4 regions of the Arthrobacter sp. 05L417 genome follow, and region 1 is predicted to be linked to each of the others. Evidence: riboswitches for the same ligand, from Rfam matches in the RefSeq annotation. Region 1 holds a riboswitch; each other region holds the start of a gene.

Region 1 (7,769 bases):
GTCCTTGACGGCGTCGAGCGAGTAGTCGATGGACGCCGTGAGCGGGAACCACGTGAAGCCCGGGCCCGTGGCGATCGGTGCGCGGAGCGAAGCGACGACGAAGTCCCGGGGCAACAGGCCGGCAAGGCTGAAGAGGTCCTGCTCGTTGGACCCGTAACCGTGCAGCAGGACCAGCAATGGCTTCCCAGCCCGCTCCTCCTCTTCGTGGGACCACAAAACGACCGGGGCAGGAAAGGCGGAAGCTTGACTCATGGGACTATTCTTACAGTTACCCATGAGTAACAAGCCACAGGCGCGTGGCGTTGCAGCAAGAGGCAGGATATCGACGTGAGTGACATTGATCCCACGGTGGGACCAAAGCCGGACGAACGGATTCATCCGTGGACCCGCTACGTGGCATTGGGTGATTCCTTTACCGAAGGGATCGGCGACCCCGAGCCCAACAACCCCGGGGGACATCGTGGCTGGGCCGACCGCGTAGCCGAGGAACTGAGCCGGGGACACCGGGATTTCGCCTACGCCAACCTGGCCATCCGCGGGCGGCTCCTGCAGCAGATCCTCGACGAACAACTTAGCCCGTGCATGGACCTCAAGCCGGACCTCGTGAGCATCTCCGCAGGCGGCAACGACCTTATCCGTCCCGGCGGCGACCCCGACGCCTTGGCGGAGAAACTCGATGCCGCCGTGCAGACCCTGAGTTCCGAAGGCGCCACCGTGGTTCTCTTCAACGGTCCGGACACCGCGTCCTCGGTCCTCGGCCGGATCCGCGGCAAAGTGGCCATCTACAACGAAAACCTCCGCACGGTTGCCGCCCGCCACGATGCCGTGATCGCCGATATGTGGTCCCTGCGGCAACTCTCCAACTCCCAGATGTGGGACGAAGACCGCCTGCACTTCTCGCCGCTCGGCCATCACACCATCGCAGCAATGGTCCTCGATTCCCTCAATGTGCCGCACAACCTCGAGCCGCTGTCCCCGAAGCCGCTCCCCCAGCGCAGTTGGCGCGAGGCCCGCTCGGGCGACCTCGTATGGGCACGGGAGTACTTTGTCCCGTGGGTCATCCGCCGGATCCGTCACCAGTCCTCCGGTGACGGAATCTTGCCGAAACGCCCGACGCCGGGACCTGTCTTCGGTCCTGCCGACGCCATCCTGCCCCGGAGCTGACCGGGAACCACGAGGTGGGTCACAGGGAGCGGAGCTAAGCTGGTGAAAGACAGGGAGGCCCCCACCGTGAACAATTTGATCTTCTGGATCATCGTCTGCTCTTGGCTGATTCCCATGGGGATCCGCATGTACAACCGATCGCGCCAGCGCAGGCTCCGGGACTTCCCTCCGCAGAATTACCCCGCGCCGCCCTATCCTCCACAGAACTACCCCATCGGATACCCGGAGCAGCCTCCGCTAGTGCTCCCGGCTGAACCCCAACTCCCGGTGGCGACGCCCGCGCCGCAGGCCGCTCCGCCGTCGTCGGCTACTCCCCAAGCGAACAGCGTTCCCCAGCCGAACAGCGCTCCCCAAGGCTACCGGGCACGGAAACTGGCCGAGCTGGACCAGGAGTACAGCGACGGGAAAATCGCGATGGAGGACTACATGAAGCTCCGCCAGGAAATCATGAACGGCTGATTCAGCCGAAGAAGGCCTCTCGCAGCTGGGGACCGAGCTGGCCGATCTCGGTGAGGAACCCGTCGTGCCCGATCGGCGCCTCGATCACGTGAACGGGAACCTCTCCGGGCAAGGCCTTGGCCAGCTCGTGGGATTGTTCCGGGAAGTAGAGCCGGTCCGAGTCCACCGAGGCAACGAAGAACTTCGCGGTTGCCACGGACAACGCATCCTCCAATGAGCCCCGGCCGCGGGTGATGTCGTGGCTCATGAGCGCCTCGGTGATGGCGATGTAGCTGTTGGCGTCGAAGCGCTGGACCAGCTTGCGTCCCTGATGGTCGAGATAGCTCTCCACCTGGTAGCGGCCCCGGTCCCCCAGCGCGGCAGCCTGGAGGGGCGCCTCGCCGCCCTGGGCGTTCCGGCCGAAGCGGAAGTCCAGTTCATCCGCCGAACGGTACGTGATGTGGGCGATCCGCCGGGCAAGGGCCAACCCCGCCTCGGGGGCGGACTGGCCATAGTAGTCGCCGCCGTTGAAGTCGGCGTCCTGCCGGATGGCGAGCGTCTGGGCCTGTGCAAACGCGATCTGCTCGGCAGTGCTGTACGCCCCGATCGAAATCACGGCGCATCGCTTGACGCGGTCCGGATAGCTGACGGCCCATTCCAATGCACGGGCACCGCCCATGGACCCGCCCACCACGGTATGCCAACTGCGGATCCCCAGGACGTCGGCCAGCCGGGCTTCGGCTACGGTGCTGTCCCGCAGGGTCACGAGCGGGAAGCGGGAGCCCCACGCCTTGCCGTCGGGAGCGCTCGACGACGGCCCGGTGCTGCCGTAGCAGCCTCCCACGATGTTGACGGAGACCACGAAGTAGCGGTCCGTGTCGATGGTGGCGCCGGGGCCGACGAGTTGCTCCCACCAGCCTTCTTCATCGCTCTCGCCGCGGGCCACATGGGTGCTTCCGGTCAGGGCGTGTTCCACCAGGACGGCGTTGGAAGAGTCTGCGTTGAGCCGCCCCCACGTCTCGTACGCAAGGACGACGTCCGGCAGGAAACCTCCGGCCTCCAGTTCGAGTCCACCCACGGAAACATACTTGAGGGTTCCGTCCTGGGTACCGGAAAGGGGTATGGCTGTTGCAGCAATTGTCATTCGTTGACACCTCACATCGCGCTTGCCCGTCGCCAATACAGCGAAGGGCCAGGTCTTCACCCGGGGCACCCCACCGCGAATGGAGGGTTGCCGGCCAGCAAGCCGGGGCTGTCGCTGGCACTCATGACCTATAGGAAGAGTCTAGGAAAACCGGACCCCTTCTGACGAAGATTATGACATCTTTGTGACACTTGACCGCGTTTTGTTCATGAAGTTGAAGCCCAGGAGGCCGGTCGGCGAAGATTCGTCCTGCGTCGCCGGCCAGCCTCCCTGCGCCATCCGGGGCAGTACTAGGCGCCCTTGGCTGCCCGGAATCCCGACTCGAGGTCCGCGAGGATATCGTCGATGTGCTCGATCCCGACGGACAGCCGCACCAGGCCCGGAGTCACTCCGGCCACAGCCTGCTGTTCGGGCGTCAACTGGCTGTGCGTCGTGGACGCCGGGTGGATGACCAAGGAACGGACGTCGCCGATATTTGCCACGTGGGAATGCAACTCCAGGGCGTCCACGAAGCGTTTGCCGGCATCGATCCCGCCGCGGATGGTGAAGGACACCACCGCGCCGGTGCCCCGGGGTCCGTACTTCCGTCCGCGTTCGAACCACGGGCTGGAAGGCAGCCCCGCGTAGGCGACCGATTCGACGTCGTCGCGCCCTTCGATCCATTGCGCCACCTTGGTGGCATTGTCCACGTGGCGTTCCACCCACAGGCTGAGGGTTTCGATTCCTTGCGAGATCAGGAAAGCGTTGAACGGTGAAACGGCCGAGCCAAGGTCGCGCAGGAGCTGGACGCGGGCCTTGAGGATGTAGGAAAGGTTCGCGCCGAGGGCACCGTCCTTGCCGAGGTCGCGGGCATAGACCAGGCCGTTGTAGCTGGGGTCCGGGGTGTTGAAGTTGGGGAACCGCTCAGGGTCCTTGCCGAAATCGAAGTTGCCGGAGTCCACGATGACACCGGCAATAGCAGAACCGTGCCCACCCAGGTACTTGGTGGCCGAATGCACCACGATGTCCGCGCCCCACTCGATGGGCCTGATCAGGTAGGGCGTGGCGAGGGTGTTGTCCACGACGAGCGGGACTCCGGCCTCATGTGCGGTGCGGGAGACGCCCTCGATGTCCAAAACGTCTTGGCGGGGGTTGGAGACGACTTCGGCGAAGAACAGCTTGGTGTTCGGCTGCACGGCGTCGCGCCAGTGATCGAGGTTGTCCGGGTCTTCGACGAAGGTGACCGAGATTCCGAACTTCTTCAGCGTGTGCGCCAGCAGGTTGTAAGTCCCGCCGTAGAGGCTCGGGCTGGCGACCACGTGGTCACCGGCCTCGGCCACGTTGAGGATGGCGAACGTTTCCGCGGCCTGGCCGGAGCTCAGCAGGAGCGCCGCCAAGCCTCCTTCCAGGCTCGCTATGCGCTGTTCCACCGCATCCTGCGTGGGGTTGCCGATCCGGGTGTAGATGGGCGCCAATTCGGCCAGCGCAAAGCGGTTGGCCGCGCTTTCCGCACTGGGAAAGACGAATGAGGTGGTCTGGTAAATGGGGAGTGCCCGGGCGCCCGTGGCGGCGTCAGGCTCCTGGCCGGCGTGGATCTGGCGCGTTTCGAATGACCATCCTTGGGACATGCGGACTCCTGGTTGTCTGGGCGATTTGCCGTGCTTCAGCCTGCCGGCCTGCGGGATTAAGCCAGCCGGCGTTCGGTTGCCGCCAGTCTAGGGACGGCGTTGCGGGCTCCGGAAGCTTTGTGACGAACACGGTAGTTTTCGGTCCTGGCGCGTCCTGAAGTGACCCTGAGCTGCCTTTTCGATACATCCCACCTTAGTTAGGCTTGACTTAGCTGAGAGCTCCATCACAAAGTGCCAAGATGAAGCCATGCGCATGGATCACGTCTCTTACGCTTGTGAACGAGATGGCCTCTTGGCCACCACCGAGCGGATTTCCGCAGCATTGGGAGTGGACGCAGTCCGGGGCGGAGTGCACCCGCGCTTCGGTACCCGGAACATGATCATTCCCCTTGCTGACCACAAATACCTGGAGGTTGTCGAGGTCCTTGACCACCCGGCATCCGACAAGGCACCTTTTGGACAAGCCGTCCGTGCACGCTCCGCCGCGGGAGGTGGATGGATGGGCTGGTGCGTCGCTGTTGACGACCTGAGCCCGTTCGAACAGCGGCTCGGACGCGCCGCGGTTCCCGGCAACCGCAAGTTTCCGGACGGGCGCGAACTCGTCTGGTCGCAGATCGGAATCCTGGGACTCATCGCCGATCCCCAGGTTCCGTACTTGCTCCGTTGGGAGGGCGACCCCGCACTTCATCCGTCCCTCGTCTACCCGAGCGACGTCAAGATGTCCAGCCTCACGATCGCCGGCTCGGCGGAGCGCGTCACCGAGTGGCTCGGAGAACCCGTGGAGAAGCCGCTTGAGGACGTCGCCGTCCAATGGATGGCACCGCACGGAACGCCGGGAATCATGTCGGTAACGTTCGAAACCGCCAACGGAGCCGTCACCATCTGACGGACCCTCGCATCACCTTCTGAGGGACATCGGGCGAGGAGGCCCGGAAAACTTCGGCCGCCATATGCGGGTGCCAATGACGTCACCCAGCGATGGCGGCCGAAACCTTTTAACGCGCCTTACCCCAGCCCGACGGCCTTGCCGAAGACGCTGAAGCCGACGAACGCCACAATGTCCAGGAGTGCGTGCGCCACCACGAGCGGCATGACCCGTTTGGTCTTGGTGTAGATCCAGCCGAACACGAGGCCCATGACCGCATTGCCGATGAACGGTCCGAAGCCTTGGTACAGGTGGTAGCTGCCGCGAAGGAGCGCGCTGAGCACGATCGCCAACGGTGTGCTCCATCCGAACTTCGCGAAACGGTCGAGGAGGTAGCCCACCACGATGACTTCCTCGACGACGGCGTGCCGCACCGCGGACAGGACCAGAACGGGCACTGTCCACCAGTAGGAGTCCAGGCCGCTGGGGATGATCGCCGTCGTGATCCCCAGGGCGCGGCCGGCCGCATAGAGGCCCAGCGACGGGATCCCGATCAGCGCGGCGAGGCCCAGTCCTTGCAACGTGTCGCGGCCCGGGCGGGCGAAGTTGAAGCCCAGCCGGGTGAAACCCGATGGACTCTCCGCGGTCTGGCGGTGCAAGGACAGGAAGTAGAACACCAACACCACAGGGACCAGCGCGAACGCGATATCCAGCAGTTGGTAGGTGAGGTCGAAGTACTCTCGCGTGCTCTGCGAGCGGTTGAGGGTGGACGTCGCATGGGCCAAAGGCCCCTGGGTCATCTTGTCCAACAACTGCACCACGGAGTACACGGCCGATTGGCCCAGAGACAGGCCAAGGACAATCAGTACTTCGGCGCGCAACCGGCGCGTTGAGGCTAGGAGCATGCTCCTATCTTGCCTTCATTTCCCTGATGTTTTCCTTGAGCCGGGTCCCCGGAGTCCGCTTGCATGGGCCGGGCTGCTCCTGACCCTATGCTTGGTGGGATGAGCGCGCCCGCACGAATCTTCATGATCCGGCACGGCCAGTCCGCCGCCAACGCCGACACTTCCATCTACAACCGTGTGCCCGATTACCGCATCCCACTGACGGAGCTTGGCGTCGGGCAGGCACGGGCAGCGGGTGAGGTGCTGCGCAGGAAGCTCGCCGGCGAACCCGTATGCGTTTACGTCTCGCCGTACCTTCGGGCATACCAGACCCTCGAGGCACTGAATCTGGGCAGCCTCACGGAAAGGGTGATCGAGGAGCCCCGGCTGCGTGAACAGGACTGGGCCAACTTCCAGATTGCCGGAGACATCGGGGACCAGAAGGAGCTTCGCAACCTCTACGGACATTTCTTCTACCGGTTCCGCGAGGGCGAATCAGGCTCCGATGTCTACGACCGGATTTCGTCCTTCATGGAAACGCTGTACCGGCATTGGGAAAAGCCCGATTACGCGCCCAACACCCTGCTGGTAACCCATGGCCTCACCATGCGGCTCTTCTGCATGCGATGGTTCCACTGGTCGGTGGAGTACTTCGAGTCCCTCAACAACCCCGGCAACGCGGAGCTACGGACACTTATCCGCAACGACCAGGACAAGTACGATCTCGACACGCCGTTCAGCCAGTGGGTGCAGCGCAGCACGGACGAAACCGTGCTGAACGCTCCCCCGATGGTTTTCTAACGGCCACAACGCTGCTAGGCGTCCTTGGCGACGATCACTTCGGTGCCGCTGGCTTCAAATGCCGCCTTGTCCTCTGCCGTGATGCCCGAGTCCGTGATGAGCCTCCGGAAGTCGTATCCGGCCATCGCGGCGAAGGCACGCTTGCCGATCTTCGTGGAGTCGGCCAGGACATAGGAGTCCGTGGCGCGCCGGGCCATGACGGTGTTCACCATGGCTTCTCCCTCGTCGGTGATGGTGGGGCCGATCTTCGGATCGACTCCGTTGACGCCGATAAAGGCGATGTCCAAGGCAACCTTCTGCATGATGACATCGGTGTAGGGCCCCACAAGTTCGTAGGAACGCGGGTTCAGGATGCCACCGGTGACCATGATCTTGATGTTAGGGCGCACGGCAAGCTGGGCGGCGATGTTGATCGCGTTGGTGACCACAGTCAGCATTGGGCGGTTGGAGGGCGCGTTCAGGTCTTCGCGGGTGGACAGCACTTGGGCCAAGGCCGTGTTGGTGGTGCCGCCGCTCAGTCCGATCACGGCCCCGGGCATGATGAGCTCGGAGGCCGCCAAGGCAATCTGCTGCTTTGCCTCGGCGTGATCATCCCTGTTGTAGCGCCCCGGGAGTTCGTAGGCCACTGATCCCGTGGTTGCACCGCCACGGGTACGGCTCAGGAGCCGCTGCTTGGCGAGGCTGTCCAAGTCACGACGGGCCGTGGCTGGCGAGACTGCCAGGCGGGTCACGATATCCTCGACCTCGACATGCCCTGACTCGGCGAGGAGATCAAGGATGGCTGTCAGTCGATCGTTGCGGGTCATCACGAACCTTCCGGAAATTGGGACTAATTCACCTTCGCGAACAGCGTCAGCAGACGTGCG
Region 2 (7,769 bases), on a different contig from region 1:
GACACAGGGCCAGCTCGCTTCGGAACTGGGTACCAGCCAAAGTGCCATTGCCCGTATGGAGCAGGGCAAGCAGAACCTCAGCCTACGCATGATCGAGCGCCTTGAGTCGATCTTCGGGCGAACTATCGTCAAGGTCGGCAAACGGCAGATGACCCACCTGCGTGTGGAGGGCGGACGCACGCTCTCCGGCTCGGTGGACGTCAACAGCAGCAAGAATGCCGGCGTCGCCCTGCTCTGCGCGAGCCTCATCAATCGCGGCACCACCACTTTGCGCCGGCTTGCCCGGATCGAAGAAGTCAACCGGATCGTCGAGGTCTTGACCTCCATCGGTGTCGAGTGCACCTGGCTGAACGGCAACGATCTGCGCATCCGCCGCCCGGAGACCCTTGACCTCGCCTCCATGGACGTGGAGGCCGCACGCCGCACCCGCAGCGTCATCATGCTGCTCGGCCCCCTCCTCGATGAGGCAGCCTCATATCAACTGCCCTACGCCGGCGGTTGCGATCTCGGGACTCGAACCGTGGAACCGCACATGCAGGCGTTGCGGCAGTTCGGGCTCTCGGTGGAGGCCAAGGCCGGCTTCTATTCGGTACAGGCCCCACCTGCCGACGGCGACCACCGCACCTTCGTGCTCACGGAGCGCGGCGACACCGTGACCGAGAACGCCATCATGGCCGCCGCACACCGCAGCGGTACCACGGTGATCCGCAATGCCAGCCCCAATTACATGGTGCAGGACCTCTGTTTCTACCTGCAGAGGCTCGGCGTGGTGATCGACGGCATCGGGACAACCACCCTGAAGATCACGGGCCGCCCGGCGATCGACGTCGACATTGAATACTTCCCTTCGGAAGACCCGATCGAAGCCATGAGCCTGATCACCGCGGGCATCGTGACCAACTCGGAGGTCACCATCTGCCGGGTCCCCATCGAGTTCATGGAGATTGAACTTGCCACGCTTGAGCAGATGGGCCAGCAGCTCGACATCTCCGGCGAATACTTTGCGCGCAACGGACGGACTCGCTTGGTGGATGTCACCACCAAGCCATCACGCTTGCGTGCGCCTGAGGACAAGATCCATCCGATGCCGTTCCCAGGGCTGAACATCGACAACTTGCCGTTCTTCGCGGTCATCGCAGGCAATGCCGAGGGACAGACCATGATCCACGACTGGGTCTACGAGAACCGTGCGATCTACTTGACCGAGCTCAACAAGCTCGGTGCCCAGGTTCAACTGCTCGATCCGCACCGCATCTATGTCAATGGTCCGACCAAATGGCGCGGCGCGGAAGTCGGATGCCCCCCGGCACTCCGACCCGCAGCTTGCCTGCTGTTGGCCATGCTGGCGGCCCGCGGCACGTCCGAGTTGCGCAACATCTATGTGATTGAGCGCGGATACGAGGACCTGGCCGAGCGGCTCAACACTATTGGTGCCAAGATCGAGTACTTCCAGGACTGACGCGCGTCGGATTCTGCACGATTCGGACTTCCAGCAGAATCATTCGGGCGTGCCGCAAAATCCCGATCTGTCTCCGCAAGGCCGCCATGGCGCACAATGGATCCGTGCGCACTTTTGGTGTGGAAGAGGAATTGCTGATCGTCGATCCCGTGACCGGCGAGCCGCTCGCCCTTGCCGACGCGCTCCTCTCGGGCCCCGCCCAGGACGGCCCCGAAGGCCACGATGGCTCCGGCCACCATGACCCACCCCACGACGGCCCCGAGCTCGACGGCAACGACAGCCCCGAAATCGGGCCTGCCCTTGAGGAGATCGACGGTCCCGATACCGGCCTAAGCCACGAGCTCAAGCTTGAGCAGATCGAAACCCAGACCCGGCCATGCCGCAGCTACGCGGAGCTCTTGCACCAGATCCGCAGGGCCCGGGGCCTCGCGAGCCACGCCGCACGGCGCCACGGCGCAAGGATCGCCGCGTTGGCCACATCGCCCGTGGACGCCGCGTTGCACACCACTCCGGATCCCCGGTACGCCATCATGCTCGAACGCTTCGGCATCACCGCACACGAACAGCTCACCTGCGGATTCCACGTGCACACCTCGATCGAGTCCCCCGAGGAAGGTGTGATGGTCCTGGACCGCATCCGGGACAAGCTCGCCGTCTTCACCGCGATCAGCGCCAATTCTCCCTACTGGCGGGGGCTGGCCACGGGTTTCGAGAGCTATCGGACGCAGGCATGGAACCGCTGGCCTTCGTCGGGACCGTCGGCCATCTTCGGTTCCTTGGCTGCTTACCGGAGGGTTGTCAGGAGGCTCATCGAAACGGGAGTGTTGCTCGACGAGGGGATGGTTTACTTCGACGCCAGGCTCTCCCGGCACGTTCCCACAGTGGAGGTCCGGGTGGCCGATGTCTGCCTACGGGCCGAGGATGCGGCGCTCCTCGCAGTGCTCGTCAGGGCCTTGGTCGAGACTTCTGTCCGTGAGTACCATGCTGGAATAGAGCCGGCGGCCGTACCCACGGCGCTTTTGCGGATGGCGTCCTGGCAGGCAAGCAACTTTGGACTGCGCACCGAGCTGCTGGACTTCGGAACGTTCCGCCCGGAGCCCGCCGCGGACGTCGTCTGGTCGTTGGTGGAGTATCTGGAACCTGTGCTGGCCGAGCAGGGTGAATTCGACCTGGTCCAAACCGGAGTGGCAGCGATCCTGGGCCGTGGCAACGGCGCCATCGAACAGCGTGGTGTCGCTGAGCGCTGGAGCGAGAGCAACGGGGGCGCGCCCGACGCCGCCGGGCTGGCCGCCGTCGTCGAGCACGCTGTTCAGATCACGATGCGCTCAGAGCGGGACGAGAGCGACACCAAGCCGCAACCCGTCCTCACTTGGGTGCGCCAGGACTGGCGCGAAGCGCCGGGCTAACCCGGCGCCCGGCTAGACCTGCTTGAGGGCCCGCTCCAGGTCCCCGATGAGGTCGTCCACATCCTCCAGCCCCACCGAAAGCCGCACGACGCCGTCGCTCAGGCCAATGGCCGCGCGGCCTTCCGGACCCATGGCGCGGTGCGTGGTGGTGGCGGGGTGGGTAATAAGGGACTTCGAATCGCCCAGGTTGTTCGAGATGTCGATGACGGCGAGCCCGTCCAGCAGCGCGAAGGCGGCCTCTTTCGCCGATCGCCCGGCAGAGGGGAGCAGCTCGAAGGTGAGCACGGTTCCGCCGGCCTTCATTTGCTTCGCGGCGAGCTCGAACTGCGGGTGCGACTTCAGGAGCGGGTACTTGACCCAGCTGATGGCCGGCTGTTCCTCAAGCCATTCGGCGATCCGCAACGCAGATGCCGAGGAGTGATTGACGCGCAGCGCCATCGTCTCCAGGCCCTTGGTCAGGACCCAGGCGTTGAACGCGGAAAGCGACGGCCCGGTGTGCCGCATGAGCTGCTTGACGGGACCGTCGATGAATTCCTTGGTGCCCAGGATTGCTCCGCCAAGGACCCGGCCCTGGCCGTCGATGTGCTTGGTGCCCGAGTAGACAATCACGTCTGCGCCGAGCTCGCCGCAGCGCTGCAGCAAGGGGGTGGCGAAGACGTTGTCGACGACGACGGTAGCGCCGGCTGCGTGGGCCAGCTCGCTCACCGCGGCGATGTCCACGATTTCCTGCATGGGGTTCGACGGCGACTCGAAGAACACTGCGGTTGTCGGCTCGGACAGGGCAGCACGCCACTGGTCCAGGTCAGGCCCGTCGACGAAGACGGTCTCGACACCCCAGCGCGGCAGGATCTCGTTGAGGATGACGAAGCAGGAACCGAAGAGCGAGCGGGCGGCAACCACGCGGTCACCGGCAGCCAGCAACGCACCGAGGGCGGTGAAGACTGCGGACATGCCCGACGCCGTCGCGAAGCACGCTTCGGTGCCTTCGAGCAGGCGGAGGCGCTCCTGGAAGGTGGCAACGGAGGGGTTGCCGTAGCGGGAGTAGACGAAGCGCTCGTCCTCGCCCGTGAACGCGCGCTCTGCGGCTGCGGCGGATTCGTAGACGAAGCCGGAGTTCAGGAAGACGGCCTCGGACGTTTCCTGGAAGTTGGTGCGGTCAAGGCCGCCGCGGACTGCCTGGGTGTCAGGGCTCCAGCCGGCGGCGTCAGGATTGAAAGTCACTTAGATGTTCCCCAGGTTCGTTGGAAGTCCGCGGTTTTTCCAGCCGTTCACGGTTCGCTCGCCGTAGCGGTCCGGTTCGCCCTCAAAGCCCTCAAGGACGTTGTAGGCGGTGTAGCCGGCCTGCGTTGCGGCGATCGCAGCGGCGATGGAACGCTGGCCGGAGCGGCAGAGGAAGACCAATTCGGTGCCGTCCGCTTCGGGAGCCTGCTGCTTCAGATCGTCGATGAAGCGTGAGTTGGGGATCCCGCCGGCCAGGTTCCACTGGATGAACAAGGGATCGTTCTCGGTGGCTTTGGTGTCCGGGATCCCGATGTGTGCCCACTCGCCTTCCGTTCGGACGTCCACCAGGATGGCGCCTTGTTCCAGCTTGGCCCAGGCGTCGTGCGGGCTGAGGTCGCCTGCATAGCTCATGCGTGGCCCTCGCCGTCGAACTCTTCATCAAGCTGGTCTACTGCATTGGCAACTGCGGCATCCGCGCTCGCGATCGCCGCGGGCAGGACGACAGCCTGGGCCACGATCACGTCGGTGCCGTTGAAGGTCGCGGCCGGACTGCCGTGCAACACATATCCCTCTGCGAGGGCGGTGGAAATCCGCTCGCAGAATTCCTTGGTGTCAGGGCCCGTGACGAGACGGTAGGAGAGTTTTTCTTCGGTGGGTTCAGGCATTGGTGCTCCTCAGTCACGCTTGCAGTTCGAAAGTGTCGATACGCCGAGTAGTCACCTGAGGCACCCCGCCGGAGAGAGGGTTGCCGACCAGCAAGTCAGGGCTTCGCGCTGGTACTCATTACTCAAGAAGAAAAATAACATCCACGACGGCGCCCTGCAGCACCGGCCGTCGTCATGTTCCGTAACCGGACGGCTGTGGATGGTGGGCCCACGCTGGCGAGGGCCCCGGGCTGAGCTTGCGAAGACTGGGAGCCAGTGGGGATTAGGATTCGGTTTCATCGGGCAGCGGTTCCAGGCTCGCCTGGATCCGGGGTGGGAGGGCGTCGAGCCGTGACCCTACCCCTGTGGGGGAGTGATGAAAAGTGGAACCCTGATGCTTCCGGATTTCCAGCAACTCGTGGACGGATATCCCGGTGGCCGTGGCGAGTGCATGCAGCGAGAGGCTGTTGTGATGAGCCAAGGCAAAAACAACACCCGACAGGGCTTCGAAACCTTCTGTCTCGTAGATTTCCTTCACCAAGTTGGACATGCCATTCGCATCATCGATTGATCCCGCTGACGCACCAGTCGCCATGGCCGTCAGCGACCATGCAGCAGAGTCGGGGCTGATGTAGATGCTCATGTCGATACCCTACGGACTCAGGCCCGCTTGGGGAATGGGCGATACGTTTATCTTTATGGCAGCACTCACCGATCTTGACCGCCAGCTCCTCTCTGCCCTGAGGGAGGACGGCAGGGCGTCCGTGGCCAGCCTCGCGCGCACGTTGGGCGTCGCCAGGGCCACTGTGAATAGCCGGCTCGAGCGTCTTGTCTCCTCCGGAACCATCGTTGGTTTTACCGCGAGGGTGCGCGACGAGGTCGATCCACTTGCGATTCGGGCTATTGCGCTCATTGCAGTGGAGGGAAGGTCTGCCGACAAGGTTATTCGCCAGCTCCGGGGACTTCCCGAGATTTGGGCGCTGCACACCACGAACGGAGGATGGGACCTCGTGGCGGAGCTACGCACGGAAAGCCTCAGCGATTTTGACCAGGTGCTGGGCAGGATCCGCGGCATCGAGGGGATCGTCAATAGTGAGACGAGTCTTTTGCTCAGCTCAGTTCTGCGATAACCGCTCACGTGACGTCGGCAGGCCGCTTAAGCATTAAGCGCAATTACGTTCGTCATTTTGTACAGATTTTCAATGAAAAGTACGTAGTTTGGCAATTGTGGATGCATATCGCCGCTCCGTAGCCTCGTAGCAACAGTGCTTATGAGGGAAAGGAGCGCACATGACGCGCTTTGTCGATGTCCGCAATATGGTTCGCTGGACGGCCGGGCGGGGCCCGGAGGTCATCATCTCGGAGATGATCCAGTACTTGGAGGACGACTTCCAGCGGTGGGAATCATTTGACAAGACTCCGCGGGTGGCAAGTCACACGCCATTTGGCGTCATCGAGCTGATGCCCACCAGCGACCACGAAACATACGGCTTCAAGTATGTAAATGGACACCCTTCGAATCCCGCGCGTGGCTTCCAGACCGTGACAGCTTTCGGTGTGCTGTCCGACGTCCATAACGGCTACCCGACGTTCCTTGCGGAGATGACTGTGCTGACGGCGCTGCGGACGGCCGCCACGTCCGGGATGGTCGCGAAGAAAATCGCGCGCCCCGATGCCCGGATCATGGGGTTGATCGGCACCGGAACCCAATCGGAGTTTCAGGCGCTGGCCTTCCGGGCGGCCCTGGGTATCAACACGGTCAGGATCTGGGACACGGATCCGGCTGCGATGGAAAAGTTCGTCCGGAACATGGCTCCCCTCGGCTTCGACATCACCATCGCAGCTTCGGCGGCGCACGCAGTGGAGGGTGCCGACGTCATCACCACGTGCACGGCGGACAAGGCCAATGCCACGATCCTGACAGCAGACCAGGTTTCGCCCGGTGTTCACATCAACGCGATCGGCGGCGATTGCCCAGGGAAGACCGAACTCGACGCTGCCATCCTCCGCCTCGGCGACGTCTTTGTGGAATACGATCCCCAGACGAGGATTGAAGGCGAGATCCAGCAAATGTCCGCCGATTTTCCCGTCACCGAATTCTGGCAGGTCCTGGGCGGGCACGCGCCGGGCCGGACCTCCAAGGACCAGATCACGATATTCGATTCCGTGGGCTTCGCGATCGAGGACTTTTCCGCCTTGCGGTATCTCCGCAATGCCGTTGACGGCTCGGAATTCTTCGAAGAGATCGACCTCGTCGCCAACCCCGATGACCCCAAGGACCTCTTCGGCCTGGTGCGGGCACTGTCTCCGATCGGATCCTGAGAAGCCCAACTCACTCGCATTTGTTGTCGTTTTGGGCGCTCAGAACGACAACAACTGCGAGTCAGTTGGGGGAGAAGCCTGGTGCGCCGGCCCCAGAACCGGCGCACCAGACGTTTTATCCGGGCATTCCTCCTAGCCTCGTCGCCAACCGGCTATACCGCCGCCAGGCGCAGGATCAGCTCGGCATGCCCGGGGAACCTCAAAACGAGCGACTCGATGTCCCGAGCCGTTGGTTTCGTGGAGTCCGATCTCTCGTATCCCGGTGAGAGGCTGCAGCTGACCAAGGCGAACCCCGGTCCGGCCAACTCGGCACCGAACCAGGTGGAGTTGGGGGCAACTCCTTGCAAGGTCTCGCCTGCTTCCGGGTCCGGACCCAACAAGGCCTCGGTATACCCAAAGTCCTGATAGCCCAGCTCCCGGGAGAAGACATGCAGCCTGATTGGTGTCCCCAAATGGAAGAACCACAGTTCGTCCTGCTTGAGGGCGTGCAACTGGAGGACCTCCCCCGCCTCCAGCAGGTACCAGTTGGAGCTGTAGAGCGGATGGTCGACGCCGAAGCGCGGAGGCAGCGCCGAACCGGCGATATCCTCGTTGCTCACGAGCGCGGGCGCGAACCAGCCGCCCACGCTAGCGGGGGACATGTCCAGCTGTTTGATCCAGTCCTCGGCGAATCCACTCATGTGACCGGATCCTTCAGCGAGAAGCAGACGGTAATCC
Region 3 (7,769 bases), on a different contig from region 1:
CCGGCTCTGTCCGCGGTGGCCATTTGGTGATCGATGCGAGCGCTTCGTCGCAGTTCGTCTCCGCCCTGTTGCTCGTCGGTGCCCGGTTCAAAGAGGGCCTTCACCTGGAGCACGTCGGCAAGCCCGTGCCGAGCCTCGACCACATCAACATGACCGTTTCGGTCCTGCGCGGCGTCGGAGTGCAAGTGGATGACTCCGTTCCGAACCATTGGCGCGTCTCCCCAGGCACCATCCAGGCGTTCGACGTGAGGATCGAGCAGGATCTCTCCAACGCGGGTCCCTTCCTCGCTGCGGCACTCGCCACGAAGGGAACCGTCCGCATCCCCAACTGGCCGGTCAACACCACACAGGTCGGGGATCTCTGGCGGGACATCCTTGCCACCATGGGTGCCACTGTCACACTGGACAACGGCACGCTGACCGTCACTGGCGGTTCCGAGATCCTGGGCGCGGACTTCGACGAAACCAGCGAACTCGCCCCTACCGTAGCGGCATTGTGCGCCCTGGCTACCGGCCCTTCCCGGCTCACCGGCATCGCGCATTTGCGTGGACACGAGACAGACAGGCTGGCTGCGCTGGTCGCCGAAATCAACCGGCTCGGCGGCGACGCCGAGGAAACCAGCGACGGCTTGGTGATCCGGCCCGCAGCGCTGCACGCCGGCGTCGTGCACAGCTACGCGGACCACCGCATGGCCACCGCCGGCGCCATCCTGGGGCTCGCCGTCGAGGGTGTCCAGGTTGAAGACATCGCGACGACGTCCAAGACCATGCCCGAATTTCCGCAAATCTGGGCATCGATGCTCACTGCCGGCCCAGCGGCCGCGGACCCCGTTTCAACGGAGACAAGCAACTGACGATGGCTCGCGACGCACGCTCCTGGGATGAGTCCGATGTCCGGATCCGCCCCAACAAGAAGGGCACACGCCCCCGCACCAAGGACCGCCCCAGCCACGACGACGCCGTGATCGGGCGCATCATCACAGTCGACCGCGGCCGCTACACCGCGATAGTGGATGAAAGCTCGGACAACGAGCGCATCGTCATCGCGGCCCGCGCCCGGGAACTCAGGCGCTCCCCCGTGGTTCCCGGAGACTTCGTGGCCCTCGTCGGCGATGTATCCGGAGCCCCGGACACCCTCGCGCGCCTCGTGCGCGTCGAGGAGCGCAAGACGCTCCTGCGGCGAAGTGCCGATGACACGGATCCGATCGAACGGGCCGTCGTCGCCAACGCCGACCAGCTCGTGGTGGTGGTTGCGGCCGCCAACCCGGAGCCGCGGACAGGATTCATCGACCGCGCATTGGTGGCAGCGTACGACGCCGGAATCGAGCCGCTGCTGCTCGTCACCAAAGCGGATGTCAAGGATCCGACGGAACTGCTCGCCAACTATGTGAGCCTGGGTTTCCCGATCATCATCAGCCGCACGGCCGACGCGGGTGCCTCCGGCATCGACGCCCGTTCCGACGACGGTCTGTCCGCCCGCCTCGATGGTGACGCCGTCGGCCAGTTGCGGGACTACCTCGACGGCAAGGTCACCGTGCTCCTGGGCCATTCCGGCGTCGGGAAATCCACCATGGTGAACGCCCTGACCGGCGCCGAACGCGCCACGGGTGGAGTCAACGCAGTAACGGGCCGCGGACGCCACACCTCGTCCTCTGCCCTTGCGCTGAAGCTCAGCGACTCCCCGGGCGGAAGCTGGATCATCGATACGCCCGGCATCCGTTCCTTCGGCCTCGCCCACGTGAACCCTGACCGCATCCTGCATGCCTTCCCGGATCTGGAGCCCGGAACGGAAACGTGCGAGCGGGGCTGCAAGCACGATGCCTCCGCCGTTCGATGCGGACTGGATTCCTGGGTTGCCGATGGCCATGCCGGGGAGGCCGGCCCCGCCCGCCTCGCATCGCTGCGCAGGCTCCTTGGTGCCGACCCGCGCATGGAAGCCCAAGAGGCCAAGGAACTGGGTACGATCAACTAACTCAGCGCATGCCGGGCTACGTCCCCGGCTCACCGGCGAATAGACGGTAGTTTGGAACCATGACCCAACCCGATTCGAGCTACAACGACGACCTGCGGCTGGCCCATGTCCTCGCCGACTCCGTCGATTCCCTGACAATGGAGCGGTTCAAGGCGCTGGACCTTCAGGTGGAGACCAAACCCGACCTGAGCCCAGTCACCGATGCCGACAAAGCCGCCGAGGAAGCAATCCGCGGGCAGCTCTCCCGTTCCCGCCCCCGCGACGCCGTCCTCGGCGAAGAATTCGGCAGCACGGGCCACGGCTCAAGGCGTTGGATCATCGATCCCATCGACGGGACCAAGAATTTCGTGCGCGGCGTACCCGTCTGGGCAACGCTGATCGCCCTCGTGGACGAGGGCGAAGTAGTGGTGGGGCTCGTCAGCGCTCCGGCGCTCGGCAAGCGCTGGTGGGCGGCCAAGGGCTCAGGCGCCTACATGGGCCGATCACTGGCCGCAGCCACCCGGCTGAAAGTCTCCAACGTGTCGCGGCTTGAGGACGCCTCGCTTTCCTACTCCGAGCTTTCCGAGTGGAAGCAGCACGATAAGCTCGACAACTTCCTGGGCCTGGAGAACGATGTCTGGCGCAGCCGCGCGTACGGCGATTTCTGGTCCTACTGCCTCGTGGCCGAAGGCGCCGTGGACATCGCGGCCGAGCCGGAGCTCCAGGTCTACGACATGGCCGCCTTGGTACCGATCGTGACGGAGGCCGGCGGACGCTTCACGTCCCTGGACGGCACGGATGGCCCCTTCGGCGGAAACGCCGTTGCAAGCAACTCGATCCTGCACTCCGAGGTCCTCAAGAGGCTCAACCCCGAGCTCGACGACCTCCTCTAGTCACCCTCTTCACTGAATAAACGACGGCGGGCGCCCCTTTTTTGGGGGCGTCCGCTCCTTTTTCTTCGGCAGAAGGCACATTTTTCCGGCTGTGTAACAATCCGCTTAACAATCGAGGTCACATTGGAACGAGCCGCGCCGGTGTCCTAGTCTCTTTACAGGTCACGAGTGCCAGCGCGAAACCCCGGTTTGCTGGCCGGCAACCCTCCATCGCGGCGGGGTGCCCCGGGTGACGACCCGGCCGGTCCGGAACGGATGCGGCAAGCGCGGACCCCCTGTACGCAGGGGTCCCTCTTGAGTGAGGTCCCATGAGCACAGCCACATTTACTTCTCCTGTTCTCCCGCAGCACCACGAATCTGCGCATCAGCACGGCGAATCCCGGACTCCGGCGTCGCGCCCGCTCGCCGCGGTCACCGGCGCGGAGTTGCAGGCACCCCTGATCCAGGGCGGCCACATCCGCTACGCCAACCTTGACTACGGCGCCTCCGCGCCTGCCCTGACCGTGGTTTCCGCGTACCTCAACGAAATCCTGCCGTACTACGCGAGTGTCCACCGCGGCGCCGGCTATGCCTCCCAGATCAGCACCTCGGTCTACGAAAACGCCCGCAACATCGTCCGTGACTTCGTGGGCGGCAGGCCGGACGATTCCGTCATTTTCACGCGCAACACCACCGATTCCCTCAACCTCCTGGCCGGCTGCTTGCCGGTCGAAGACGGCAAGCACACCGCCGAAGTCCTTTACCTGGACATCGAGCACCACGCCAACCTGCTGCCGTGGCAAGGCGTCCCCCACCGAAGCATCGTTGCCGCGGGAACGTTGTCGGAGACCGTGGCCAATGTCCGCACTGCCCTCACCCACGGTGGCATCAGCCTCCTGGCAGTCACGGGCGCATCGAACGTGACCGGCGAGATCCTGCCCATCAAGGAACTCGCTGCCTTGGCCCACGAATTCGGGGCGCGGATTGTGGTGGACGCGGCGCAACTCGCCCCGCATCGCCGCATCGATATCGCCGCCGCGGATGTTGACTACCTGGTCTTCTCGGGGCACAAGCTTTATGCACCGTTCGGCGCCGGTGTCCTGGTGGGCCGTCCCGACTGGCTCGACGCCGGCACGCCCCACCTTGCAGGTGGCGGGGCTGTCCGCGAGGCGCGCCTGGATTCCGTCAGCTGGGCCACGGGACCGGCAAGGCACGAAGGTGGCTCACCGAACGTACTCGGCGCGGCCACCCTTGCCCGCGCCACCCAGGTCATCGCCAGCCTCGACCACGATGAATGGCACGCCCACGAGGCCGCCATCCGCTCGCACCTGGTCGAGGGCCTCAAGGAAATCGACGGCGTCACCGTGCACCAGATCTTCAGCGACACGGATCCCGAGGACACCATCGGCGTCGTGAACTTCTCGCTCCAGGGCTACGACGCCGGACTCGTTGCGGCCTATCTTGCCGCCGAACACGGCATTGGCCTGCGTGACGGACGCTTTTGCGCCCACCCTCTGCTCAAGCGCCTCGGCCTTCCCTCCGGTTCCCTGCGCGCCAGTTTCGGCGTGGGGTCGCGATTGGAAGACGCCACCCGGCTCATCGCGGGCATCCGGGCGCTCAAGAGCAATGGCCTCGGCTGGGACTACGTGGTGGATGCCGGCCGCTGGGTTCCGGCGAACGACCATCGCAGCTACCCGGAGTGGGCGCCCAACACTCCCGGGACCGCGGGCGCCGCACCCTGCAGCATCGACTGATTGCGGTAGATTCGTAGGGTATTTTTCCTGTCCTACGAAGGGAGTTCCCGCGTGTCCCCGCGACCCAAAGGCGCGTCAGCCGGCCCCAAGCTCTTCGAGGAACGGCGCCTTGAACTCGGTCAGAGTTTCCAGGACGGCGGGGAGCACTATGATCGCGTGCGGCCCGGCTACCCCGCGGATTCGGCCGACTGGCTGCTACCTGTAGGCGCGCGGGACGCGGCAGACATCGGCGCCGGCACCGGAAAGTTCACCGCTCTTCTCGTCGAGCGCGGGTTGGCGGTGTCCGCAGTGGACCCCTCCACGGACATGCTCATGCAGCTGCGCAAAACGTATCCGCATGTGATCGCCTTGGAGGGCACGGCCGAGGCAACTGGACTGGCGGACTCAGCATTCGACGTCGTCAGCGTTGCCCAGGCCTGGCACTGGTGCGATCCCCTCGCCGCCAGCACCGAGATCGCCCGGATCCTTCGACCGCAGGGCGTCATCGGCTTGATCTGGAACCAGCTGGACACTTCAGTGCCCTGGGTCCATCGCTTGTCCCGAATCATGCATGCCGGCGATGTCCACAAACCGGACTTCCGGCCTGTGGTGGGCCCGGAGTTCGCCGGCCTCGAAAGCCACCTGACGCGTTGGGAGGATCCCGTGACTCCGGCGGACATCCTCGAACTCGTGAAGTCGCGCAGCTACTACCTGAGGGCGAACGACGCCACCCGGGCCAAAGTCATGGGAAATCTCCGGTGGTACCTCTTCGAACATTTGGAACATGCCGAAGACGAGGCCATCCCCTTGCCCTATCTCACGCAGAGCTGGCGGGCGCGGAAAGTCTGATCCGGCCGGTTCACGATAGGCTTGGAACCGTGAAGACCAGTGCGCCCTCCTCCTCGATCGAGGACTACGTCAAGGTCATCTACTCCTTTACGGAGTGGCAGGACAAACCCATCACGTCCTCACAGCTCGCGCAGCGGCTCGGCGTCGCCAATTCGTCCGTCTCGGAGATGGTCCGCAAGCTCAAGGACCAAGGCCTGGTCGACCACCAGCCCTACAGCGCCATTACGTTGACCGCCCAGGGAATTCAGCTTGCCTTGGGCATGGTCCGCCGGCACCGCCTGATCGAGACATACCTCGTGAGGGAGTTGGGCTACAGCTGGGATGAAGTCCACGATGAAGCCGAGATGCTCGAACACGCCGTCTCGGACACCTTCATCGATCGCATGGCCGCAAAGCTGGGTAACCCCGGACGCGATCCCCACGGTGACCCCATCCCCGCAGCGGACGGCTCAGTGACCCTCCCGCATGCGCACCGGATGATAGAGCTCGACGACGGCCATTCCGGCAAGATCACCCGGATCAGCGACGAGAACCCGGAGCTGCTGCGCTACCTGTCCGCCGAAGAAATCGACCTCGATGCCAGCATCCAGGTGATTGGACGCAAACCGTTCGGCGGTGCGCTGGTGGTCCGGATCGGAAAAGGCCCGGGCAGCCGCGACTACGATCTCGCCGATGAGGTCGCCTCGGCATTGTGGGTAGCCACCGACGTCGAACACGAAGGCTGCGTCCTCGCGGAACGCTGACGAAGCCGTGTTTTAGAAGGCGTGTTTTAGAAGGCGTGTTTTAGAAGGCGCTGTTCAGGCGCGCTGGGCGGCCGTCCCGCCGTCGTCGGGAGCTGGGCCTTCCGGAGAGTCCACCACTGCAGCGCCCAGCACCGGGTTCCGGATCCCGACGGCGGATGCCGCCGCCCCGAGGAAGAACAGCACCGCGGTAACCACCACGGCATTCATGAGGCCTTGGCGGCTGAAGACCGGACCGATGATGAGCCCGGCAAAAGCGATGCAGATCAAGCCCGCGATACGGGCCACGGCGTTGTTCACCGCGGAGCCGATCCCGGCCTCCTCCGTGGGTACCGCGCCGAGGATAGCAGCGGTGAGGGGCGCCACCAAGGTGCTGAGGCCGATCCCGAAGACGATCTGCCCGGGCAGCACTTGCGTCCAGTAGTTCAGGGGCTCCTGGACGGCCAGGGTCATGAGAAAACCGATTCCGCAGATGAACGGTCCGGCCGTCATGAACCACCGCGGACCGTACTTTCCGGCCAGTCCACCGAAGAATGAGGCCGTGAGCATCAGGAGGACTGTCGCGGGAAGCAACGCGATCCCCGCAGTGGTCGCCTTCATTCCTCCCACTTGCTGCAAGTAGATGCCTACGGCGAAGAAGCCGAGCGACAAGGCGCCGTAAATGGCCAGTGTGGCGATGTTTCCCCAACCGAAATTGCGGATGCCGAAGAGCCGCAGGGGCAACATCGGTTCCTGGGTCCTGGCTTCGTGGACAAGGAAGAGGACCAGGCCGACGGCTCCGACAGCGAGCGGCATCCAGACCACCATGTTCCCCCAGCCCATGCGCCCTTGTTCAATGAACGCGTAGACCGGGCCACCGAGTCCCACCATGGCCAGGAACGCGCCGAGGTAGTCGATCTTCTTGCTCGTGTCCGTCGCGGCATCGGACTTCCGCAATCCGGCGAGGATCGGCCAGACGGCGACGGCCGGAATGACATTGATAAAGAAGATGACGCGCCAGGACAGCAGATCGACCGATGCGCCGCCGATCAGCGGGGCGACGATAGCGGCCGCGCTGGTCCAACCGGACCATTGGCCGATTGCCTTCGACTGCGCGGGCCCGGAGAAGAACGTGACGATCATCGCGAGCGAACTCGGGACTAGCAGGGCACCGGCGATCCCCTGGAGGGCCCGCGATACCACCAACACCTCCCCGTTCCAGGCAAGACCGCACGTGACGGAGGTGAGGGTGAAGCCGGCGAGTCCCCATTCCAGGATGCGCGCGCGGCCGAAGTGGTCGGACAAGGATCCGGCGACCAGGATCAGCGCGCCCAGGGTCAAAAGGTAGGCATCCACCACCCATTGCTGGATGACAAGGCCACCACCCAACTCGCGGCCAATTGCCGGGAGTGCGAGGTTCACCACGAAGCCATCCAAAATGGCGATGAAGGAAGCCACAATAGCCACAACAAGGACCCGCCTTTGCAGCGGAGTGCTTGGCAGCAGGGCCGCTGCGTCGGTCATGAGCACAGCCTACGCCTGCTAGAACCCTGTCGCCCGGATTCCTGCGGATCCTGTCACGGCGATAGTCCCGTATCGTTGAATGGTGATTAGCAGACGTGACGCCGCATTGGCCCTTGATATC
Region 4 (7,769 bases), on a different contig from region 1:
CGTCGCGGAGCCTTTCGACAAGCAGCCAGCCCAGGAGCGCGGCGCTCGTGGCCAGGAGGGTGTTTGTCCAGGCAAGCGCGGCGATTCCATCAGCCGCCAGTTCCGAACCGGCGTTGAAGCCGAACCACCCGAACCACAGCAAGCCCGCACCGAGCATCACGAAGGGGAGGTTGTGCGGCCGGATATTCGGGTCTTTCATGAATCCGAGCCGTTTGCCGAGCACTACCGCGAGCATCAGCCCGGCCATGCCGGCGTTCATGTGGACGACGGTGCCACCGGCAAAGTCGAGGGCTGAGATCTTGCTGCCGATGATCCCGGTGGATCCGAAGAGGCCGCCGCCCCAGACCCAGTGGGCAATGGGGGCGTAGACGATGGTGACCCAGAGGCCGGCAAACAGCAGCCATGGGCCAAACCTGACACGTTCGGCCACCGCGCCACTGATCAGTGCGACCGTGATGATGGCGAAGGTGGCTTGGAAACCTATGAAGACCATGTCCGGCAGCCCCGGGGCTTTCCCGCCGATGACGCTGGCCAGTCCGCTGAGTCCGAAGTTCGCGAAGGGATCTCCGATGAAGCCGCCCAGGGTATCCGGGCCGAACGCGAGTCCGTAGCCCCACAGGGCCCAGACCACCGCGACCACGCCAATGGCGCCGAAGCTCATCATCATGATGTTGAGGACGGACTTCATCCTGACCAGGCCGCCGTAGAAGAACGCCAAACCTGGCGTCATGAGAAGGACGAGGGCGGAAGCTGCAAGCATCCAGGCTGTTGCGCCAGGATCAAGGGTCTGGGGGTTCACATCCAGCCCTACGCTGAAGAATACTGGGGTCATTTTCGGGAGCCTTCCTGCATATACGGCGCTCCATGGCGCCCGCACGGCGAGACCATTTTTAAAACGAACAGGTCCTGGTACCCCACGGGATACCGACCTTGACAAGTTGCCTTGACTCGAAGGTACAGTCGCCCTGTTTCAGCATTCGGCGCGGATCATTTCAGGGACGTAACACCGCTGGCCCCAGGGTTAAATCCTGAAGTCAGTCATGTTTCCGGCAGGTTACGCGCCGCGTGTCGCAAATACGGCGCGTCACAGCGTCAGCGGCTGGCTGCCGGCACCAGGATCCAGAGCACCTCAACGGGCTCGTCCGTGGGATTGACCCAGGTATGGGGTTCGCGGCCCGGGAAGGACAGCGTGTCTCCCTCTTCGAGCTCGTACTCCTCGTTGGTGAGGATCAATTTGATGCGGCCCTTGACGACGTGAAGGACGTCGACGTCGCAATCGACGGCGTAAAGCTCGGCTTCTCCGCGGCCGCGGGGCTCGATGGAGGCCTGCAGGATCTGCAACCGCCGTTCGGACCGGGCAGTCAGGAGACGCTCCACTATTCCCTGGCCGCCGAGAGAAATCCGCGGCCCATCATCGCGCCGGGTCAGGTGCGTCTCCGGTGCCGCGAAAAGATCGCCGATGGACACTGAAAGAACCTGGCAAAGCGTCACAAGGGAAGCGACCGACGGCGATGTCAGGTCACGCTCCACGCGGCTCAGGAACCCTTTGGTCAGGCCGGTGGCGTCGGCAACCTGCTCGATGGTGAGCCGCTGCGATTGGCGGGCGGCGCGGATTCTGGAACCGATGGCAACGGGGACGTTGCTCGGTTCAACGGGGAGAGCCTTCATTCACGAACCTTTCAGGCCGTTTCTGCGGCCCTGTCATTGCAGCAATAGTAGCCGGATCGCCCGAGTGGCGGACCCTTTGGACAGCCAGAGGAGCGCCGATCCGCCCGCCGCGCAAAGCAACGCCTTGACTGTTACTCGCATCACTACGTATCCTCATAGGCAACAAGTGTTGTTTGTGAGGCACACATCACAGACTACTCTCCCCAATCACCAGCGCAGAGACCTTCCGCAACCCGCTGCGAAACCCAGCGGACCGGCGTCGGAATCCCCAAGAACTCTGCGCATCACTTTCAGGAGCCAACCGTGGACTCTTCGTTCATCAATATTGCGATCGTGGTGGTGTATTTGCTCGCCATGCTGGCCTTCGGCTGGTGGGGCAAGTCGCGCACCAAGAACAACAGCGACTTCCTGGTGGCAGGACGCCGCCTTGGTCCGATGCTCTACACCGGCACCATGGCCGCCGTCGTCCTCGGCGGCGCTTCAACGGTTGGCGGCGTCGGCCTCGGCTACAAGTTCGGTGTCTCCGGCATGTGGTTGGTCGTCGCCATCGGTTCGGGCGTGCTCCTCCTGAGCCTGCTTTTCGCCGGCACCATCCAGCGGCTGAAAATCTACACGGTGTCCCAGATGCTGAGCCTGCGTTACGGCCAGCGCGCCACGCAGACCTCCGGCATCGTCATGCTGGCCTACACCCTCATGCTGTGTGCCACGTCCACGGGTGCATACGCCACGATCTTCGTTGTCCTCTTCGGCTGGGAGCGCTGGCTTGCCATCGCCGTCGGCGGCGCCATCGTCCTGGTCTACTCCACCATCGGCGGCATGTGGTCCATCACCCTCGCCGACCAGGTGCAGTTCATCATCAAGACGGTGGGCATCTTCTTCCTCATGCTGCCGTTCGCCCTCAACGCCGCAGGCGGCCTCGACGGCATCCGTGCCCGCGTTGACGCCAGTTTCTTCCAGTTGGACGGCATCGGAGCGCAGACCATCATCACCTACTTCGTGGTGTACACCCTGGGCCTGCTCATCGGCCAGGACATCTGGCAGCGCGTCTTCACCGCCAAGACCCCCAAGGTGGCCCGTTGGGGCGGCGCCACTGCCGGCATCTACTGCGTCCTGTACGGCGTCGCCGGCGCCCTGATTGGCCTGGCCGCCCGCGTGGCCTTGCCCAACATCGACGTGAAGGCCCTTGGCAAGGACGTTGTCTACGCCGAGGTTGCCACCCACATCCTGCCGATCGGCATCGGCGGCCTCGTCATGGCCGCAGCAGTCGCTGCCATGATGTCCACCGCATCCGGAGCCCTCATCGCCGCAGCCACCGTTGCCCGCGCCGACGTTGTCCCGTTCGTGGCCAGCTGGTTCGGCAAAACGATCAACACCGACGACACCGAGAACCCCGAGCACGACGTCAAGGCCAACCGCTACTGGGTCCTTGGACTGGGCATCGTGGCCGTGCTGATCTCCATGGCGGCGCAAGACGTCGTGGTGGCCCTAACCATCGCCTACGACATCCTGGTAGGTGGCCTCCTGGTTGCCATCCTGGGCGGCCTGGTCTGGAAGCGCGGCACGGGCATCGCAGCGGCATGGTCCATGGCCGTCGGCTCGGTCTTGACCTTGGCCTTGCTGATCGCTTACGCCACGGGAATCATCCCTAGCGAAGACGGCGTCTACGCCAACGATCCCATCTACTGGGGCCTCGGCGCTTCGCTCGTCATCTACGTTGTGGTCTCCTTGCTGACGCCGCCCACGGAACCCGAGGTCCGCGAAGCCTGGGACCGCCGCGTCGCAGGAGCGGTCACCGAGGAACTCCCGCTGGAGGCCCACCCGGTGGCCAGCCACTAAGCTTCACAGAATTAAGTACGACGGCGGCGCCGCACCTTCTCCTTCGAGAGGTGCGGCGCCGCGCCTGCATGTACAGTAGGAACAGCTTCAAGAGATGTGGCGCCAAGCTCCGACTTGCCACACGCCAACCCCATGTTCACGGGTGGTTCGGATGAAGAAGCGGCCCGGCTCGGACCAGAGACAACCGAACGGGCAAGAGCAACTCCACAGGAGAAGGCCATGCCTTTCGAAAACGGCGCTACCGCCACAGCTGAGCGCACCACCCAGACCGGAAGCCTCTTGTTGCCACGCCCCCGACGGGTGGACGAGTTCGTCCGGGTGATTCCCGGCGTCGACCTCTCCCAAGGCTCCATCACGTTCGTGGTGGACGGAAACTTGGAACGCTATTGGCATCATGAGCCACGGCTCATCACCGAAGCGCTTTCAAAAGCGGTCCAGCCCGCCCGCTGGTTCCCGGCGACACGGAAACTCACCCTCACGGTGGCGGCAACCGGGCACCGGGCGGGCGTGCAGCGGCACTTCATCCTGAGCGCGTTCTAGGACCCGGATTCAGCGAGTCAGGTTCAGCGAGGCCGGTTCAGCGAGCAGAGGCTATTCGAACTCTTCGTCCTCGCGGTGTTCCTCGGCGTCGAGCGGGACCACCCGTTCGTCGTCGTCGAGGACCTCGGATTGTTCCTCCCAGTCCTCGTCCACCTCCAGGTCTTCGCTGTAGTCGTAGGCGGGATCGGCCTCGACCGTGGGACGGTCGGGGTGGCGGGCGTGGGTCTCGGTGCTGTCCATGGTGCAACCTCCGTTCGACGTGCCGCTGAGCCCATCGGACAGGCAAGTGAGGCAGCCGGTCCAACGCCACCCCGCCAATTCGTGGACCCTGTCCATCCATCCCAGCACTGCCCCCTGCGGCGGTCAAGGCCTCCCGCGAGCCTCCCGGTTTTTGAGGCACGCCTAAAATGTCCAGTGAGGATTACCGGCCGAAAAACCGCGGAAATTGGCGATAGAGTGGAGCCGCAATGAGGCGATGAAGCCCGCCCCAGCGACCCAGGAGTCCCGGTGCACCCGCACACAAAACCCTCGTATTCAGACAATCCGTCGGACTCAAGCAGTCCATCGCAAGACGAAGCAGCCCCCAAGACTCCCCCGTCGTCGTCGGACATCAAGCGCTGGCGGCAGTACTTGGCGGACGAGCGCGCCGAGGCCGCCGTGTACCGTCAACTGGCGCAGCGCCGCGATGGCGAGGAACGCGAAATCCTGTTGGCTCTCGCAGATGCCGAGGGCCGCCATGAGGCGCACTGGCTCAAGCTCCTCGGCGAACATGCCGGCATGCCCAAGGCAGCCTCCGTCCGGAGCCAAATGCTCGGCTTCCTGGCCCGGAACTTCGGATCCGTGTTCGTGCTGGCCCTCGCCCAACGGGCTGAAGGCCGTTCGCCTTATACGAAGGATCCAGCAGCAACCCGCGCCATGGCGGCTGATGAACAGATCCACGAAGAAGTAGTCCGTGGCCTGGCGACGCGCGGCCGCAATAGGTTGTCCGGCACCTTCCGCGCGGCCGTATTCGGCGCCAACGACGGCTTGGTCAGCAACCTTTCCCTCGTGATGGGCATGGCGGCCACGGGCGTTCCCGCAACCGTGGTCCTGTTCAGCGGTATCGCCGGCCTCCTGGCGGGCGCGCTGTCCATGGGTGCCGGCGAGTATGTCTCGGTCCGCTCGCAACTCGAGCTCCTCAAGGCCACTCGCCCCACCCAGGCCACGCTGACCGCAGCCCCGGCCCTGGACATCGAGCACAATGAGCTGGTCCTGGTATATCTGGCCCGGGGCATGTCCCGCGAAGCCGCCGAACACCGGGCCGCCGAGCGCATGGGCCTCTACAGCTGCGATTGCGATCCCAGCCTCTCCCTCCACCCCGAAGTGGAAGAAACCGTCAATGAGCACGAGGCCGTGGGCTCCGCCTGGGGCGCCGCGATCTCGAGCTTCTGCTTCTTCGCTTCGGGCGCCATCGTGCCCATCCTGCCGTTCATCTTCGGCATGACGGGCTTCGCAGCGCTTGCTGTGGCCGGTACGCTGGTGGGCATCGCGCTTCTGTCGACTGGCGCCGTCGTCGGCTTGTTGTCCGGGACCTCGCCCCTGACCCGCGGCCTCCGGCAGCTCGCCATCGGACTCGGTGCGGCCGCGGCCACGTATGGGCTGGGCCTCGTCTTCGGCGCTGTGATCGGATAGCAGCGCCGGCCCGGGGGGCGCCGGTACAGGGACTTGGGGAGAAGACGTGCATTCAAACTACGGGTTCGACGGCGGCCCGCCACCCAAACGCGCCAGTACCGCGCTGGCGCTGTTCCGGAACGTGATGGTGGTGGCCGTGGTTGCGGCCGTAGCCGTGCTCGTCAGTGGCTTCCTCCGGGGAGACCCCGTCATCACCGGGTTGCTTCCGAACCTGGCTCCTTCCGCCCATGCCACGGCAAGCAGCTCCGGGCAGGCGGCGCCCGCGCAAGGGCAGCAAAAGGCTGCCCGCGCGCCGGATACCCCGCCGCCTGGACTGGAAGAGGCCGGCCACCCGCTCGGCTCCCCCGCCAAGCCCGCTGTGGCCAGCAACTCCTACAAGTTCCTGGCCACCAATGCCGACGGCACACCCGTGAGCTACTCTCCGTGCCGTCCATTGCACTACGTGGTCAACGCAGCCCTCGCCCCGGCCGGATCCGAGGGGCTCATCGCCGACGCCATCGCCAAGATCGCTGCTGCCACGGGCCTCAAGTTCATCGACGACGGCGCCAGCACGGAAAAGCCCGCCGAGAAGCGCAAGCCGTACCAGCCCGCGCTCTACGGAGATCGTTGGGCACCCCTGCTGATTTCCTGGAACACTCCCGAGGCGGCTCCGGGCTTGGCTGGATCCGTCATCGGCACTGGCGGCAGCACCATGTACAGCTTCGGCTCCGGACCCAAAAGCTACGTGACGGGAAGCCTGGACCTGGACGCCCCGCAAATCACGGAACTGCTGGGCATCTCCGGCGGAGCGCATTACGTCTCCGCGGTGATCCAACACGAATTGGGCCACGTGGTGGGCCTAGACCACGTAGACGATCCAATCCAGCTCATGTACCCGGAGATCGGCGCCCCGGATGGCTTGGCGGCGGGAGACCTGAATGGACTTTACAAACTCCACACCGCCCTGTGCCGCAGCGACTTGTAGCCCGGCCCACCCTTAGCTCCCGCCCCACCCCAACTAGCTCGCATTAGATGTCGTTTTGAGCCCTGATAACGACAACAACTGCGAGCTAGTTGGGCGGGGATGGGCCTAGTTGGGGGCGGGTTGTAAGACGCGGGCAGGTTTGAAGCTGGCCCCGGCGCCTGGATAGCTCGGGACCTCAATGCGGGCATGGCTGTGGATCTCGTTCACCGTGGCCTTTGTGTGTTCGGCGATCCGTTCCAAGGTGGTCACCCACATCCCGTCCATAGCCTTGACTCGCTCGATCAACTGCTCCAAGGCAACGGCCTTGGATGGACGGCCGGAGATGAACGGGTGGTTGGTCAGGACGAAACAACTGCCTTGGGCGTGGTGGGCCTCGGCTTCGAGGGTCCACATCTCCAAGACCTTGGAAGGACTCTCGATGACGCCGCTTCCTGTCACTCCCGGATAGAACGCGTATTGTTCCCAATCGTCCAAGGCCCAATCCACGGGAATCTCCACAATGTCCCGTGAATCGATGTCCCCTGAATCAACGTCCCGTGAATCACGCGAGGCGACCGCCATGCGGTAGGGAGCATCGCCGTCGAGCAGGCTTGAATCGTAAAGGAAACCGCGGTCCGCGAGCAGCGCCGGCGAATGCCAGTTCAGCTCCCACCACGGCGCCCTGTAACCGACCGGCCTGACCCCGGCTACCTTCGCGAGGGCTTCGAGCCCGCGGTCCAGGTAGTTGGCCTCGGTGGCGGCGTCGATTCCCTGCATGGGTTCGTGCAGGTAGCCGTGGTGGGCGACTTCATGGCCGCCGTCGACGATCCGCCGCACCACGTCCGGGTAGCTTTCCGCCGTGAACCCCGGGATGAAGAAGGTTCCCTGGATCTCTTGGCGCTCGAGGATCTTCAGGAGCCGTGGAACAGCGACCCTAGGGCCGTACGACTGGTGGCTCATGAGGGACATGCGCCTGGTGCTCGTGGGATCGTGCGCGATGGTGCAGGATTCGGCGTCGACGTCGAACGTGAAGGACGCCGCGGCCCTGAAGCCTTCAGGCCAAGTGATCGAGTGTGCCTCGTCAGGAAAAGCGTTGGTGGTCATCGGGCGT

What was found. Region 1 has a riboswitch for S-adenosylmethionine ahead of metX (homoserine O-acetyltransferase MetX). Riboswitches for the same ligand answer to the same signal wherever they lie in the genome.
Region 2: linked by a shared signal. The riboswitch ahead of AC1DJW_RS10285 (DUF1737 domain-containing protein) and the one ahead of metX (homoserine O-acetyltransferase MetX) in region 1 are both predicted to bind S-adenosylmethionine.
Region 3: linked by a shared signal. The riboswitch ahead of AC1DJW_RS02070 (aminotransferase class V-fold PLP-dependent enzyme) and the one ahead of metX (homoserine O-acetyltransferase MetX) in region 1 are both predicted to bind S-adenosylmethionine.
Region 4: linked by a shared signal. The riboswitch ahead of AC1DJW_RS25165 (hypothetical protein) and the one ahead of metX (homoserine O-acetyltransferase MetX) in region 1 are both predicted to bind S-adenosylmethionine.

What each region holds. Positions count from the first base shown of each region.
Region 1 covers NZ_JBFTOG010000003.1:367,243-375,011, reverse strand. Annotated here, with positions in the region: gene AC1DJW_RS05015 (alpha/beta hydrolase) at 1-252, opposite strand, end outside; gene AC1DJW_RS05010 (SGNH/GDSL hydrolase family protein) at 328-1,164, shown strand; gene AC1DJW_RS05005 (hypothetical protein) at 1,231-1,623, shown strand; gene metX (homoserine O-acetyltransferase MetX) at 1,625-2,746, opposite strand; SAM riboswitch class IV at 2,760-2,875, opposite strand; gene AC1DJW_RS04995 (bifunctional o-acetylhomoserine/o-acetylserine sulfhydrylase) at 3,037-4,353, opposite strand; gene AC1DJW_RS04990 (VOC family protein) at 4,601-5,239, shown strand; gene AC1DJW_RS04985 (CPBP family intramembrane glutamic endopeptidase) at 5,359-6,123, opposite strand; gene AC1DJW_RS04980 (histidine phosphatase family protein) at 6,223-6,903, shown strand; gene AC1DJW_RS04975 (DeoR/GlpR family DNA-binding transcription regulator) at 6,918-7,709, opposite strand; gene AC1DJW_RS04970 (class II fructose-bisphosphate aldolase) at 7,733-7,769, opposite strand, start outside.
Region 2 covers NZ_JBFTOG010000010.1:54,322-62,090, reverse strand. Annotated here, with positions in the region: gene AC1DJW_RS10305 (UDP-N-acetylglucosamine 1-carboxyvinyltransferase) at 1-1,459, shown strand, start outside; gene AC1DJW_RS10300 (glutamate--cysteine ligase 2) at 1,564-2,865, shown strand; gene AC1DJW_RS10295 (O-succinylhomoserine sulfhydrylase) at 2,878-4,086, opposite strand; gene AC1DJW_RS10290 (rhodanese-like domain-containing protein) at 4,087-4,497, opposite strand; gene AC1DJW_RS10285 (DUF1737 domain-containing protein) at 4,494-4,751, opposite strand; SAM riboswitch class IV at 4,762-4,874, opposite strand; gene AC1DJW_RS10280 (hypothetical protein) at 5,014-5,373, opposite strand; gene AC1DJW_RS10275 (Lrp/AsnC family transcriptional regulator) at 5,429-5,860, shown strand; gene AC1DJW_RS10270 (ornithine cyclodeaminase) at 6,021-7,052, shown strand; gene AC1DJW_RS10265 (cupin domain-containing protein) at 7,205-7,732, opposite strand; gene AC1DJW_RS10260 (PAS domain-containing protein) at 7,729-7,769, opposite strand, start outside.
Region 3 covers NZ_JBFTOG010000002.1:28,988-36,756, reverse strand. Annotated here, with positions in the region: gene aroA (3-phosphoshikimate 1-carboxyvinyltransferase) at 1-854, shown strand, start outside; gene rsgA (ribosome small subunit-dependent GTPase A) at 857-1,972, shown strand; gene hisN (histidinol-phosphatase) at 2,032-2,844, shown strand; SAM riboswitch class IV at 3,005-3,117, shown strand; gene AC1DJW_RS02070 (aminotransferase class V-fold PLP-dependent enzyme) at 3,153-4,577, shown strand; gene AC1DJW_RS02065 (class I SAM-dependent methyltransferase) at 4,629-5,405, shown strand; gene AC1DJW_RS02060 (metal-dependent transcriptional regulator) at 5,435-6,148, shown strand; gene AC1DJW_RS02055 (MFS transporter) at 6,203-7,654, opposite strand; gene AC1DJW_RS02050 (hypothetical protein) at 7,728-7,769, shown strand, end outside.
Region 4 covers NZ_JBFTOG010000057.1:26,262-34,030, forward strand. Annotated here, with positions in the region: gene AC1DJW_RS25150 (ammonium transporter) at 1-832, opposite strand, end outside; gene AC1DJW_RS25155 (helix-turn-helix domain-containing protein) at 1,093-1,668, opposite strand; gene AC1DJW_RS25160 (sodium:solute symporter family protein) at 1,972-3,504, shown strand; SAM riboswitch class IV at 3,590-3,709, shown strand; gene AC1DJW_RS25165 (hypothetical protein) at 3,724-4,044, shown strand; gene AC1DJW_RS25170 (hypothetical protein) at 4,096-4,284, opposite strand; gene AC1DJW_RS25175 (VIT1/CCC1 transporter family protein) at 4,552-5,715, shown strand; gene AC1DJW_RS25180 (matrixin family metalloprotease) at 5,819-6,679, shown strand; gene AC1DJW_RS25185 (polysaccharide deacetylase family protein) at 6,785-7,762, opposite strand.